Regions from separate parts of the Paenibacillus sp. FSL E2-0201 genome, predicted to be linked through region 2. Evidence: riboswitches for the same ligand, from Rfam matches in the RefSeq annotation. Region 2 holds a riboswitch; the other holds the start of a gene.

Region 1 (7,709 bases), 480 kb from region 2:
ATCGATGTTTTTGAGATTGTGCGCCCTCGCGCCTTTAATTACAATATTATCGTTCGCCAACGGAACCTCTCCTTAATGAATCTAATATCAAAGCTTTATCAAAAGCGTTTTCGATCCCTCCCAAACCCTCCCTTCCAAGGGAGGGCCCCAAGGGTTGCACCCTCTGGACACCCGCATTTTTTGGTGAAGGAGGTTGGTGGGACGGGACTTAGTGACTACGGCGTTCAGATCGCTTATCCCTACAGGACCGCTTGGACGTTAGGCGCACACTAGCTAAGAGCGGAAAGTGCGAGATTACCGCAACTGCTATAACGTTGCGGAACGCTGTCCCTACGGGATGCGCGTAAGTGCCAGAAGCGCTGTGGAACGCTGTCCCTGCGGGATGCGCTAACTACACAGGGCACTGGGATGCGCGTCCATCTATTTATTCAAAAAGAACGGCCTGGACAGCACCGTTCATTACATATTTTAAATATCGGTGATGCGTTTATCGTTTGTTACTCAGCCCGAAGCTCCAGCAATGCGTCACGCAGCTCTGCTGCGCGTTCGAATTGCAGGTTCTTCGCTGCGTCCTTCATCTCAGCTTCCAGACGCTGAATCAGACTTTGTTTCTCTTTCTTATTCATCTTGCCACCAACACCCGTAAGGTAATCCGCTTTAGACTCGGCAACTTTGGTTGCCTCAATGATGTCACGCACCTTTTTATTAATGGTGGTTGGGGTAATACCATGTTTCTCATTATGAGCGATCTGGATGGCGCGACGACGCGATGTTTCGCTCATCGCTTTCTCCATCGAATCAGTGATTCGATCACCGTACATGATTACACGACCCTCGGAGTTCCGGGCCGCACGACCAATCGTCTGAATCAGCGAGCGTTCGGAACGAAGGAAGCCCTCTTTATCAGCATCGAGAATGGCAACCAATGATACCTCTGGTAGGTCAAGACCTTCTCTTAGCAGGTTAATCCCTACTAAAACATGGAATGTACCGAGACGAAGATCACGTAAGATCGCCATCCGCTCCAGCGTTTTGATATCAGAGTGCATGTAACGAACCTTAATTCCTATTTCCTTAAAGTAATCCGTCAGATCCTCCGACATCTTCTTCGTCAACGTGGTGACGAGTACACGTTCATCCCGTTCCACCCGTTCGCGAATTTCACTGATCAAATCATCGATCTGCCCCTCTGTAGGACGAACCTCAATGATCGGATCTAAAAGACCCGTTGGCCGGATAATCTGCTGCACCATAGTATCACAGTGTTCCATTTCATAGGGTCCTGGAGTCGCAGAGACGTATATAATTTGCTTCACCTTTTCTTCGAATTCCTCGAATTGAAGTGGACGGTTATCCAGCGCAGACGGCAAACGGAAACCATGCTCTACCAGCACCGTCTTACGCGCACGGTCACCGTTATACATCGCTCGAATCTGCGGAAGCGTTACATGGGACTCATCAATAATGATCAGCATATCATCCGGAAAATAATCCATTAATGTATACGGAGTTGCCCCAGGTTCACGGAAGGTCAGCGGTCCGGAATAGTTCTCGATCCCCGAACAGAAGCCCACTTCCTTCATCATCTCAATATCATAACGTGTTCGCTGCTCCAGACGTTGAGCTTCCAGAAGTTTACCTGCGTCACGAAGGACCGTTAAGCGATCTTCCAGCTCCTTCTCAATGTTGACCAGTGCCACTCGCATCGTTTCTTCCTTGGTAACAAAGTGAGACGCCGGAAAAATAGCGACATGATCGCGTTCCCCGATCAGTTCACCCGTCAGCACATCAATCTCAGTGATTCGCTCAATTTCATCACCGAACAATTCGACCCGAATGGCATGCTCACCCTGAGATGCCGGGAAAATCTCAACCACATCACCACGTACACGGAAGGTTCCGCGTACAAAATTGATATCATTACGCTGGTACTGGATATCCACTAGTCTGCTCAAAATCTCATTTCGAGGCTTCTCCATTCCTACCCGCAATGACAAAAGCAAGCTTCCGTATTCCATCGGCGAACCGAGGCCGTAAATACAAGACACACTCGCCACAATAATAACGTCACGCCGTTCGAACAAGGAGCTCGTTGCGGAGTGGCGCAATTTATCAATCTCTTCATTAATACTGGAGTCTTTCTCGATATAAGTATCGGAGGAGGGAATATACGCCTCTGGTTGGTAATAGTCGTAGTAGCTGACGAAATAGTCTACCGAATTATGCGGAAAAAACTCCTTAAACTCACTCGCCAGTTGGGCAGCCAAAGTCTTGTTGTGCGCAATAACTAGCGTTGGGCGGTTTAATTTAGAAATGACTTGTGCAACGGTAAACGTCTTACCTGTACCCGTTGCGCCCAGCAGCGTCTGGTGCTTCTTGCCCTGCCGGATGCCTTGTAATAATTCCTCTATGGCATGAGGCTGATCGCCCTGGGGTGTATACTCGGACTCCAATTCAAAAGTCTTTGTACTGACGACAATATCACTCATTTGCCCGTCTCCCCTCTATCGTCTAAACTAGATTAATATATTATAATTGTTGTCTGAATGTTCTCTCTCCATACGATGGCAAGCTAAAACACCTTTGGCGTCTCTAAAAGACGTTAAGCGTTTGTGCGAGAATTATAAGGGTTAAAGTATAACGTGAAACTTATACTTCCTTATAATTAAAAAATATGGAAGATAAGAATATGTGTTCCCGTTCATTATACAGTGTTGATGAAATCGATGCAAACCATAATACATAGAAATGTTAGGAGCTTAAAGCATGGATATCACCTCAATAATCGGCCTATTGGCTGGACTGGCTGCGTTAATCGGCGGCTATCTCTGGGAAGGCGGAAGCCTCTCAGGTCTGCTGCAGCTTAATGCAGCTTTGATTGTCTTCGGAGGTACAATTGCCGCCGTTATGATCAGTTTCCCGGCATCTAAGCTACGCTCCATCCCAACAGCACTGCGCATGGCCTTCGGCAGCAACCCTGATCGTGATGTAGAAAAAGCAGAAGAACTCATTTCAATGGCAACCGTGGCGCGTCGCGGCGGTGTGTTAATGTTAGAAAAACAAGCAGAAATACATCCAGATCCTTTTACACGCGAAGGTCTACTTCTGATTGTCGACGGCACTGACCCAGAACAGGTTAGGCAAATTCTTGAACTGGAAATGGACGCTAAGGAACTGAAGCATGAGAGCTACGCCAAAATTTTTGAAGCCGCTGGTGGGTATGCTCCTACAATGGGAATTATCGGGACGGTGATGGGTCTCATTCGTGTGCTAGGCAACCTTACAGACCCTTCAAATCTGGGCACTTCTATCGCAGTTGCATTTACCGCAACACTGTACGGTGTCGCTATCGCTAATTTAATATTTTTACCCATCGCTTCCAAAATTAAATCCCGCAGTCAAAGTGAGTTACATAGTATGGAAATGCTGCTTGTCGGCATTCTTTCTTTGCAGAACGGAGATCACCCCTTGCTCGTTCGTAAAAAATTAAACTCATTCATCTCAGACACGGACACGAATGACCGCGCAGAAACTAGAGGTCTTCTATGAGACAAAGAGACCGGCGAAAGCGGCGTGTAGAGACTCGGGAAAGCCGCGACCGCTGGATGATTACTTATGCTGATCTAATTACACTTTTGCTTATATTTTTCGTTATATTGTATGCGATGAGCAGCCTGGACACGGACAAATATAATATTGTGACGGGCTCGTTATCCGAGACCTTCAAGTCTGGAAGCACTGTTCTTGACGGTGGGAATGGCATTTTAGATGCTGGGAAGACAACTGAGAGCAGACAGAACAGTGTGGACGGGAATGGTGGGAACGCAGCTGCAACTGCGAGACCGAATGATGGATCTGCTGAACAAACGGAGAACGAAGCACCTTCGGCACGTGAGCTGGCATTTCGAGAACAAGAGGCAAAGCTTGCTGAATTAATGGGTGTGATCACCCAATATGTCGAGGCAAATAATCTCGGAGAACAAATATTTGTTGCTGACAAACCACAAGGGATAGAAATCACCCTCAGTGACCGTTTTCTCTTTGATGCGGGTAAAGCTAATTTGAAATCTCCAGCCTTTCCTGCCCTTCAGCAGTTGTCTGGTTTATTCAAAGACATCGGCGCAAAGATTAGCATTGAGGGACATACCGATAATACGCCAGTATCTTCGGCTTCGCACTATAACGACAACTGGGAGCTATCAGGTGCTCGTGCGCTGTCAGTGCTGCGCTTTTTCTTAGATCATGAAGGGTTGAATCCCGACAATTTTCAATACGCGGGTTATGCTGATACCCAGCCCACAGCGGAAAACATATCAGCAGCAGGTAAGCAAAAGAACCGCCGTGTAGAGATCATTGTGCTGCGGCAGCTTCAAGAAGGTGAGTAAGTTTAGAACTAATCAATTATTGATAATTAAGCGTTAAAAATTGCAGCATAATAACAATTCAGAAACTGCTTAAAAATACTACCATAATAGAACCGCCACACTAATTACGGAAAACCTCCCTAATTATTTACTTATTATCTTATTCAGGCGCGTAATTAGGGAATTCCTCCCCGATTATTACTCTTTTTCGTCGGAAATAGTGGTTTTACCGAGATTTTTAAGGAGGAATTCCCTAAAAATCATATTTTCGCGCTAAAAACGTCTAAAATCAGGGAGGTTTTCCCTCATTTCATATCAGTAAATTTGATTCCAAGAAAATTTCCACAATTCCCAACAGAATCGAAGATCTAACGCAAAGTTATCCGAAGTTCCCATAAGAAACACCAAACAGCAAGTCCCCAAATCACAGAAACTTGCTGCTACAAAAATCACACGCGATTAAATTAATATACAGTAAAAAACCTTAATTACTCTCCTACTAATGCTCGGTATCCGGCTGCATCAAGCAAACCTTTTACAGCATCAGCATACTCTCCGTCTACTTCAATTTCAAAGATCCAACCTTCGCCATACGGCTTATCATTGATCAGCTCTGGACTTGCTTCTAATCCGTCATTAATCTTGGTAACCGTCCCAGAGACGGGTGAATACAATTCCGATACAGTCTTAACGGATTCGATACTACCTACGCTGTCACCGGCTGAAATGGCCGAGCCCACTTCTGGAAATTCCACAAATACGATATCGCCTAACAAATGCTGAGCATGATCCGTAATCCCAACACGTACTACGCGTCCTTCCACTTGCTGTGCCCACTCATGCTCTTCGCTGTAAAGAAGGTTATCTAAAACTTCACTCATTTCAAGCCGCCTCATTTCCAAATTGGAATTCTAAATTTAGTTATAGCCTAAGTGATCCCAGAGCATAATGTCAATATTACTAACAGTAAAATAAATTTGTCGTTTTTTTGACTTTTTCTTGTTGACAGCGCCCTCCTATACCCGTTTAATGGAGACATACAAGAAGAAACGACGTTGTCGTCTTTTTATAGACGATAACCGTTTCTCGAAGAAATATAAGGATAATGTATAATGTGAAACATATACTTTCTTATATTTGAAACAAATACAGTTGCGGATGATGGCATAGGGAGAGACTGTCTCACTTGAAGACGGCGCCGAAGGAGTAAACCCTAACAGGGTGAATCTCTCAGGCAAAAGGACCTTTGTCGGACGTATCTCTGGAGAGCATCAGACGCAGGGCGAAGGTGCGTCAGGTCACCAACGGGGAAACTTGCAGGTTAGTTACGCAGGGTAACTCTCAGGTACAAAGGACAGAGCAGAAAGCGATTAGTGCATTTATGCATGATTGCTTCTGCCTGTCCTTTTTTCGTATGTAATCAGATCAAGGGGAGTGACGACATGGATGCTTTGAAAAGAACGCCTTTTTATGATCTCTATTCCGCTTATGCGGAGTCCAGATGCATTGATTTTGGCGGCTGGGAGCTGCCAGTACAATTTACAGGTATCGTGAAGGAGCATGAAGCCGTTCGCCAGCAGGCTGGACTGTTCGATGTATCGCATATGGGTGAATTCATGGTGATCGGGAGCGGTGCAGAAGCCTTTTTGCAAAAGATGACGACTAACGATGTCAGCCGCCTAACCGATGGTGCGGCACAATATACGCTGCTCTGTTATCCAAACGGCGGAGTTGTAGACGATTTACTCGTGTATCGACTAAGTGAGGGTCGTTATATGCTCGTCGTTAATGCCTCCAACATCGATAAGGACTTTCAGTGGCTGCAGGAGCATCTGACCTCTGAATTCGGTGAAGTCACACTCACTAATGTCTCCGACGAGACGCTTTTACTTGCCTTGCAAGGTCCGCTGGCAGAGACTATACTCGCGGAAGTTACTGATGCTCCTATCTCAGCCCTCAAGCCTTTCCACTTCATCGAACGCGCTACCGTCTGCGGTGTAGAAGTATTGATCTCCCGTACAGGTTATACCGGTGAAGATGGCTTCGAAATCTACGCTTCGCTGGATGGTGCAGGAGCGTTATGGAACGGGCTTCTTGCTGCGGGTGCTCCTCATGGATTAACACCTGCTGGCCTGGGCGCACGGGATACCCTGCGTTTTGAAGCGAAATTGCCGCTGTACGGTCAGGAACTGTCAGCTGATATCACGCCGCTTGAAGCAGGATTGCAGTTCTTCGTGAAACTAGACAAAGCAGACTTCATCGGTCGTGATGCGTTAGTGCAGCAAAAAGAAGCCGGTCTTCCCCGCCGCCTTGTCGGTCTGGAAATGATTGATCGAGGTATTCCGCGCTCCCATTACCCCGTCTATGCAGACGGCGTTAAAATCGGAGAGGTCACAACCGGAACACAATCGCCAACGTTGAAGCGTAACTTGGGATTGGCTCTGCTTGATACAGCTTATAGTGAAATAGGCACAGAGGTTTACGTAGAGATCCGCGGCAAACAGCTTAAGGCTGTCGTGATTAAGGCCCCTTTTTACAAGTATAAACGCCTTTAGCGTCCATATAAGGACGGTGAGCTTTTAAGCGAGAAATAGAAGGATAAAGTATAGCCTGAAAATTGTACTTTCTTATATTTTAAAAAAAGCCAAGGAGTGAAACCTTAATGAAGCACCGTTATCTGCCCATGACTGCACAGGACCGCGAAGAGATGATGGAAGCCGTCGGGATTCAGTCCATAGATGAGCTGTTCTCCGATATTCCTGAAGCCGTCCGTTATCAAGGCACTATGCCGATGTCTGAACCACTCGATGAATACGCCCTGCTTCGTCACATGAAAGGTCTGGCTGACCGAAATGCCGACTTTGATTCTCACGCCAGCTTCCTCGGCGCCGGATTATATGACCATCACATCCCTGTGGTGATCAACCATGTCATTTCCCGTTCAGAATTCTACACTGCTTACACCCCTTATCAACCGGAGATCAGCCAAGGCGAACTGCAAGCGATCTTCGAATTCCAATCCTACATTTGCGAACTAACCGGTATGAAAGTAGCCAATGCCAGCATGTATGATGGCGCAACCGCATTATCCGAAGCAGCCGTCCTCGCAGCTGGTGCTACCAAACGCAAAAAATTAATTGTCTCCCGCACCGTTCATCCTGAAGCGCGCCAAGTGTTACGCACATCGGCTAATGCTTGGGGTCTTGAGGTAGTGGAGATTGACTATAGAGACGGTGTTACCGATCAGGCTAAGCTTGCTGAGGCCATTGATGGTGATACGGCTGCAGTACTGATGCAATCGCCTAACTTCTTTGGCAGCATCGAAGATCTTAGCTCCGTTGAGCC
Region 2 (7,709 bases):
CCGATCAACTCGTCTATCGCTGCTTCATGCTGACTGAGCCTAACTTTTCTAGTTACCAGCTTCTCCAGTTCAGGTGTTTCAGCGGCAAACCGCAAAGCCTCCTCGAACATGTAGCGGTATTCGCCTGCTGCAATAATTTTGATTGCAAGCTGTACGAATTTGGTAGGAGAAAAGGTATACCGGTACTTTGCATTAATACCAAAAGGAACGATGCGCCCCCCGCGCTCAATCCACTTCTCTGCCATTTCGAGCTGTGTCCCCACTGTGTCGATAATCAGATCAAACTTATGTCCCTCGCAGATTTCATCCACAGTAGCTTGATTTAATTGGGAAGGTGTCAGAGCGAAATCTGAAATCTCTCTGGCAAAAGCCAACCGATAGGGATTAATTTCTGTCGCTACCGTGAGCGCGGATTTGGATTTACTCACAATTTGACTTAACAATCCCATCGGACCCGATCCAAGAATGAGCACCTTATCCTCTGCTGAGACGTTAGCCTCTTTGAAATTGTGCAGCACACAGGCAAGTGGCTCGATCAAGACTGCCGTCTCCCAGCTCATATGATCAGGAAGGAGGTGTGCAAACGTTTGTGCAGTAGCATAAAAAAAAGTGAATGTCCCGTTTCGATTCAATCCAGCAATAGGCATTCCATTTCCATCCTGACCCGTACATAGGTGCGGCTGTTCCTTCAAACAAAAATAACATTCATTGCAGCTTTGATTCGGATCGATAACTACGCGGTCCCCCACCTTAACACGGTCAACGTTACTGCCGATTTCGACTACAGTCCCTACAGCCTCATGACCGCGAATGACCCCTGATATTCCTTCCTCTTTACCGGTTACGACTGCTAGATCTGTTCCACAAATACCTGTCATCTCAATCCGGATCTTAACTTCATCCGGGGCTGTGATCTGTGGCTCTTCCCATTCGCATAGCTCCAGCCTATGATTGGATGTCCACACCAGCGCTTTCATACGCATACTTCCTTTCTGTTTGTGTTATCCATATTCGCCCAGAATATATCATACCCACCATGTAAAAGTAAGGTGAATATTGTCGTAAAATGCTATAGCTTACATTTTTATATAAATTTCATATAAGTAAGCGCTTTAAAATATATTCAAACCGTTTCGATTCTTCTTATTCAAAATCAACTCTCTCCTCTTCCAACATGAAAAAATATGTTACTCTTACTGAGTACATGACTATTTATTCATTCTTATTGATAATAATTGTTTACTCTCAGAAATCTAAAGAAAAAGGGTGGTACATCATATGATATTTGCATTTCTGTGTATATTCGCTTTGTACGCGGCAACTAACTATTATATCGCGAGAAAGATTTTTAAATGGCTGCAACATATATTTCCAAATGTAAACGGGATTCTATATGGAGTCATCTACAGCTTATGTGCGTTAACAATCATAATTAATTTACTATTGTCCTCTTCAGCTATGACGACCGATTTAAGCATCGTTAACTTTTTGGGTCAATTCGGGGACTATTGGATGGGGATCTATTTCTATTTGCTCTTACTATTGATCCTTTCAGATATAATCTTACTGGTTAGTAAGTGGGTTAAAATCATCCCCTCTCCTACACCAGCGCGTGTTATTTTTCATACAAGATCAGTAGTGTTAGTTCTAGTCATAGGGTTAGTGTCTTATGGGATTTATAATGCGAATCAGTTAAAAGAAGTCACTTATCCGATCCAAATTCATAAAAACACCTCATTAGATCATTTAAATATTGTTCTGATCAGCGACTTACATTTGGGCTACATAAATGATGTGAAATTTATTGAAGACGTTGTTGATCGTATTAATGGATTACAGCCGGATATTGTGTTAATGACAGGGGATATCTTTAATGGTAACTACTACGCGCTCTCTAATCCTTCCAAAGGTATGGAGTTATTAAGTACCATTCAGTCCACCTATGGAGTTTATGCTTGCTTAGGCAACCATGATGCAGGACGATCATACGATGAGATTGTGAACTTTATAGATAAGAGTAATATTAAACTTCTAAATGATGAGCATGTTGTTATAGACAATCAATTCGTTGTTGTTGGTAGGAGGGATTCATCACCGATTGGCAATCAAGGAAACCCAAGAGCAATTACTTCCGAAGTGATGAGTAAGATTGATACAAATATGCCCGTTATCGTAATGGACCATCAACCAACGAATATGATTCAATACGGAGATGACGTCGATCTAATCATTAGCGGACATACGCATCAAGGACAAGTATTCCCTGGAAACCTAATCACCAACGCTATGTTTACAGTAGATTATGGCCACTATCAGAAGAATTCGAACAGTCCTCACGTCATCGTTACATCTGGTGCAGGGACTTGGGGACCGCCATTACGCATTGGCACGAATAGTGAGATAGCACTGATTAAGGCTGAGTTTAAATAATATGATTTTTTGAAAAAAGCGGACAGCCTTTGGACGAGAATTAACGTCCTAGACTACCGCTTTTTATTGTTTCACTCACTTCATTCTGACTTAGAATAGCTATCGGTTCCCCAAATCCCCCTGCAGCGTAGTCTAGCGCTTATAAATACCTTCTTTTATACATCAAGGTAATCTGCCCCGCTATGTATTCCGCACTATATTGGCTGCCATCCTTAATCCACCACATAATAATTCCAAGTAGTGATGCTGCAATTATATCAACAGAGACTACTTCTTTATTGGGGTCTATGTTTCTGGCGTTTCTTCGTTTTTCGACAGTATTCTTTAACAGGTTGGTCAAGTGGTTTTTGAAGCCTTTGTGCTCCATCAATACAGCAAAAACTTTCCGGTATTCATAAAAATAATTTAAAAATGTGACCAGCTGCTCCTGTTCATTGTTGCTCTCCATTTGTAATAGCGGTTCAACCTTCATGGATAGGTCATCAAAGATTTCATGTACAATCTGGCGCAATAAATCGTTAATATCCTCATAATGCAAATAAAACGTTGCACGATTCAGTTCAGCACGGTTGGCGATTTTTTGGACAGTTAATTGAGAAATCTCCACATTGTCGGCCAACAATGAAAAAACAGCATTTTTCAGCATCTTTTTTGAGCGAATGGCTCGTGGATCAACTCTTTTATGTTCGGACATTTCATCCCTCTATTATCGTTTATATAGTATTTCATCAACTAATTTACCCATTCTGTCGATTAGTCGACATTTTCAATAAAATTGCAAATAGGAATACCGTTTAAATGCTGATATGATTTATTTTATCGACACTATGTCGAAAAAGCAATGAAGAGAGGCCTGCACCATGCAAGAAGACATTAAGAAAATTAATAAAGGGATCTTACTAACCATTTTAATTTTTGGTTGTTTCTTATCCACACTCAATCAGACACTTTTAAATGTCGCCTTAAGTAGTCTGATGGAAGTCTTTGATGTTACGGCAACAACCGTACAATGGATTTCCACGGGCTTTATGCTAATCAACGGGATATTGATTCCGATTACAGCCTATTTAATGAAACGTTTTACAACACGTCAATTATTTATAAGTGCCATGTCATTTTTATTAATCGGTTCGATTATTTGTGCAGCGGCGCCGAGCTTTAGTCTACTCTTAATCGGACGAATGATCCAAGCTGCGGGTGCTGGCATAATAATGCCGCTCATGATGAGTGTTGTGCTCGCCATCTTCCCCGTTGAGAAACGTGGCAGTGCTATGGGACTGCTCGGACTGGCAATGATATTTGCTCCTGCTATAGGGCCGACTCTTGCGGGATTTGTTGTCGAATACCATTCTTGGCGCTGGTTATTTATCGGCCTCATCCCACTTGTTATCCTTGTTATAGCGTTGGCATTCAAGTATTTAGTGAATGTATCTGAGACCTCTAAGTCGAAGCTTGATGTGGTAAGTGTTCTTTTATCAACCGTCGGATTCGGCCTGATCTTATACGGCTTCAGTAGTGCAGGCAGTAAAGGCTGGGACGATGCAATAGTGATTCTGACCTTAGGGATTGGGATCGCTGTAACGGCTGTATTCTGTATAAGACAAATCAAGTCTGATGATCCACTGCTAAACCTGTCTGTCTTCAAAAATAAAGTTTTTACGATGACGTCTCTTATTAACGTATTGATCACGATGATGATGTACGCAGATATGATTTTATTGCCTATTTATCTGCAGAATGGCCGTGGTTTCACAGCATTTGATGCAGGATTGCTCTTGTTGCCGGGGGCACTTGTAAATGCGTTCATGTCGCCCGTCACCGGAAAATTATACGACCGTTTTGGTGCCAAGCCGCTATTCATTATTGGTTTACTCTTTATTATTCCATCTATGTGGGCGGTAACCGATTTGTCTCAATCGACAACCTATATGTATCTAATGATTCGTACCATTGGTCTTCGAATTGGATTAAGCTTCATCACTATGCCACTCAATACAGCCGGACTAAATGCGTTGCCCAAACAACTAGGTACGCATGGTACAGCAGTGAACAATACCGTTCGTCAAATTGCTGGCGCCATTGGTACTGCTGTCGTAATTACAATTTATACCGTGCAGGCAACAAGTCATGCGGCCACAGTGATGCAGAGCAATCCCTCTACTACTCCTGAAATCCTTAAATCCCTAGCATCCATTCTAGGGGCGAGTGACGCCTATTACTTCATGATGATATTATCCATTGCCGCATTTGTTATAACATTATTTATGCCTATGAAGAGCAAGATCACGATTGAAAAGAAAGCAAACCTAGCTAGCGAAGAATAGACTCATAAAGTGGAACGTCAAAAGGACAGCTGCCCGTTGTCCTTTTGAATTATCCTCATAGCTATTTTCAGCTCACTAGCTTTGGTTTCAGCCCCGCATCCCTAGTAGCCGCTACTTAATGTCTGCCTCACACTAGCTTAATTACTTTTCCCCTTCTTACCTCTAATCGAATACAGGATGAATAATAAAATAAACCAGATCGGAGTACACAATAAAGCCGGGCGTGTCTCTCCAGCGAACAGCATAATGATCAGTATTCCAGCGAACAAGGTTAAGACAATATAATTAATAGCCGGTGTGAACGGTGCTTTGAATTTGGATTTCGCCTGTAAATCTGGCCGGTTTTTTTTGTACTTAATATGGCAGATGAGCACAATTCCCCACACCCATATAAAACAAATGGCGCTAATCGTTGTCACGATTCCAAAAGCCTGCTCCGGAATAAGTTTACTTAAAAGAGCTCCTACAGATATGACAATTGTAGAAATGAATAACGAGTTACCTGGTACATGGTTTTTATTCAGTTTGCCCAAATGAGATGACGCCTGGTTATTTCTACTCAAATTATAGAGAATTCGGCTTGTTGAGAACATCCCACTATTACAAGCGGAAGCCGCTGAGGTTAGTACAACAAAATTAATAATCCCTGCGGCAATTGGAATCCCTACTAAAGTAAAGGTTTTTACAAAAGGACTCTCTGCCGGACTAAGCTCCGTCCAAGGGTTAATGCATAGCAGGACGAAAAGCGCGCCGACATAGAAAAATAGAATCCGTAAAGGAATTTTATTAATTGCAGACGGGATATTTTTCTCCGGATCCGCTGTTTCCGCTGCTGACACACCCACCAACTCCACACCGACATAAGCAAATACAACCATTTGAAAAGAGAATAAGAAGCCTGATATGCCGTTCGGAAAAAAGCCCCCATGCTCCCATAGATTCCGTATCGTCACCGATCCTGCATCCGTCTTAAACCCTATGATCAGTAAAATGACCCCAAGACCAATCAAGGCGAGAATCGTAATTACCTTAATTAAAGCAAACCAAAATTCCAGTTCCCCAAAACTTTTTACAGTTAATAGATTAAGTCCTAATAACACGACTAGACAGGCTATGGCAGGAACCCATTGCGGGATATCAAACCAATATTGTACATATACGCCAACAGCGATGACATCAGCCATAGCCGTCATGATCCAGCAAAACCAATAGGTCCAACCGGTAATGAATGCGACCCGTGATCCAAGGTAGTCTTCAGCAATATCCGTAAACGATTGATAGCCCGCTTTAGATAATAGGAGCTCTCCCAGTGCTCTCATCACAAAAAACACAGCAATACCCACGATTAAATACGTGACCATAATGGATGGGCCTGCCTTCTCTATCGCCTTGCCTGATCCCAAGAATAATCCTGTACCGATGGTGCCGCCAATAGCAATAAGTTGAACATGCCGATTAGCCAGCTCTCTCTTTAATTCTGGTTGTGCCATACCTAGTTCCCCCTTGTGAGTACAATAAATTGGAATAAAAAAAGAGAGATTGGATGTCATCCAATCTCCCAGATCGTAAGAATATCAAATAATATTTGCCTACTGATGTCGATCAGCATGACAAATATATATTCGTACTCTTCTGTCCTTTTGCCTGAGATTGTGAACCCTTCGGCGCCGCGGAAATTCCGCAGTCTCTCCAGAAGCTGCTCCAGCTAAAGTGTAATCCTTAGCCATCATAGCTCGTGAATTATGAAGTTGATAAAGCGGTAACGCAGTAAAGCTGTTCTGATATTCTAACATATTACTTCTGATGTGAGTGTTAATCTGTGATAAAAGTCTCAAGAATTTAAAGTAAGCCTCATGAACATACTACTTTTTGAAAAACAAAAAGCTAAAGGAGTATGCTAATGAAAGCCGCTGTAGTAAAACAATTTAAAGAAAAGTTAGAACTACAAGACGTACCTAAACCAAAACCCGGACACAAAGAAATTCTTGTCCACATTCAGGCGTGCGGAGTGTGTCATACTGATTTGCATGCTGCTCATGGCGATTGGCCTGTCAAACCGAAACTCCCTCTTATTCCCGGACATGAAGGCGTTGGGATTATTGAAGAAATAGGTGAAGGAGTTACACACTTAAAGGTAGGGGACCGAGTAGGAATTCCGTGGCTGTATTCTGCTTGCGGTCATTGCGAATATTGTCTCACAGGAAGAGAGACCCTTTGTCTGGATCAGCAAAATTCCGGATATTCCGTAAATGGCGGATATGCAGAATATTGTGTAGCAGCTGCCGATTATGTAGTGAAGGTTCCTGATAATCTAAGTTTCATCGAAGCGGCACCTTTATTTTGCGCTGGCGTTACGACCTATAAAGCTTTGAAAGTATCAGGTGTAAAGCCAGGTGAATGGGTAGCCATTTTCGGCGTCGGAGGATTGGGTCATCTAGGTGTACAATATGCAAAAGTAATGGGAATGAATGTAGTGGCCATCGACACTTCAGATGAAAAGATGGAGCTTGCCAAACAGCTTGGCGCAGACAAAACCGTAAACGCATTAAAAGAAGATGCGGCAGTCTGGATTCAAAAAGAAATCGGCGGAGTGCATGGTGTCGTTTGTACGGCGGTTGCAAAAAAAGCATTCGACCAAGCCTACCGGGCCATTCGTCGCGGCGGTACCTGCGTCATGGTTGGGCTGCCCCCTGAATCCATGGATGTTCCGATCTTTGATACGGTATTAAACGGTACAAAGGTAGTCGGTTCGATTGTCGGCACTCGCAAAGATTTGCAAGAAACATTGCAATTCGCTGCAGAAGGAAAAATCAAAACCATTATTGAGACACGTAAATTAGAAGATATTAATGAGATCTACGATCTGATGTTAGAAGGCAAAATCAATGGTCGAATCGTCCTTGATATGACGAAATGATCAATATGAATTATTGTGTAAAAGGAACTGGGAAACCT

What was found. Region 2 has a riboswitch for glycine ahead of NSU15_RS30240 (amino acid permease). Riboswitches for the same ligand answer to the same signal wherever they lie in the genome.
Region 1: it holds a riboswitch for glycine, as region 2 does, so the genes downstream of both, gcvT (glycine cleavage system aminomethyltransferase GcvT) here and NSU15_RS30240 (amino acid permease) in region 2, are expected to answer to the same signal.

Annotation. Positions count from the first base shown of each region.
Region 1 is NZ_CP150154.1:6,229,534-6,237,242, forward strand. It holds gene uvrA (excinuclease ABC subunit UvrA) at 1-60, opposite strand, end outside; gene uvrB (excinuclease ABC subunit UvrB) at 498-2,489, opposite strand; gene NSU15_RS28185 (flagellar motor protein) at 2,767-3,549, shown strand; gene NSU15_RS28190 (flagellar motor protein MotB) at 3,546-4,385, shown strand; gene gcvH (glycine cleavage system protein GcvH) at 4,853-5,245, opposite strand; glycine riboswitch at 5,523-5,620, shown strand; gene gcvT (glycine cleavage system aminomethyltransferase GcvT) at 5,807-6,919, shown strand; gene gcvPA (aminomethyl-transferring glycine dehydrogenase subunit GcvPA) at 7,027-7,709, shown strand, end outside.
Region 2 is NZ_CP150154.1:6,711,645-6,719,353, forward strand. It holds gene NSU15_RS30220 (alcohol dehydrogenase catalytic domain-containing protein) at 1-977, opposite strand, end outside; gene NSU15_RS30225 (metallophosphoesterase) at 1,279-2,430, shown strand; gene NSU15_RS30230 (TetR-like C-terminal domain-containing protein) at 2,570-3,124, opposite strand; gene NSU15_RS30235 (DHA2 family efflux MFS transporter permease subunit) at 3,291-4,754, shown strand; gene NSU15_RS30240 (amino acid permease) at 4,892-6,244, opposite strand; glycine riboswitch at 6,377-6,457, opposite strand; gene adhP (alcohol dehydrogenase AdhP) at 6,655-7,671, shown strand; partial or broken gene NSU15_RS30250 (alpha/beta hydrolase) at 7,668-7,709, shown strand, end outside.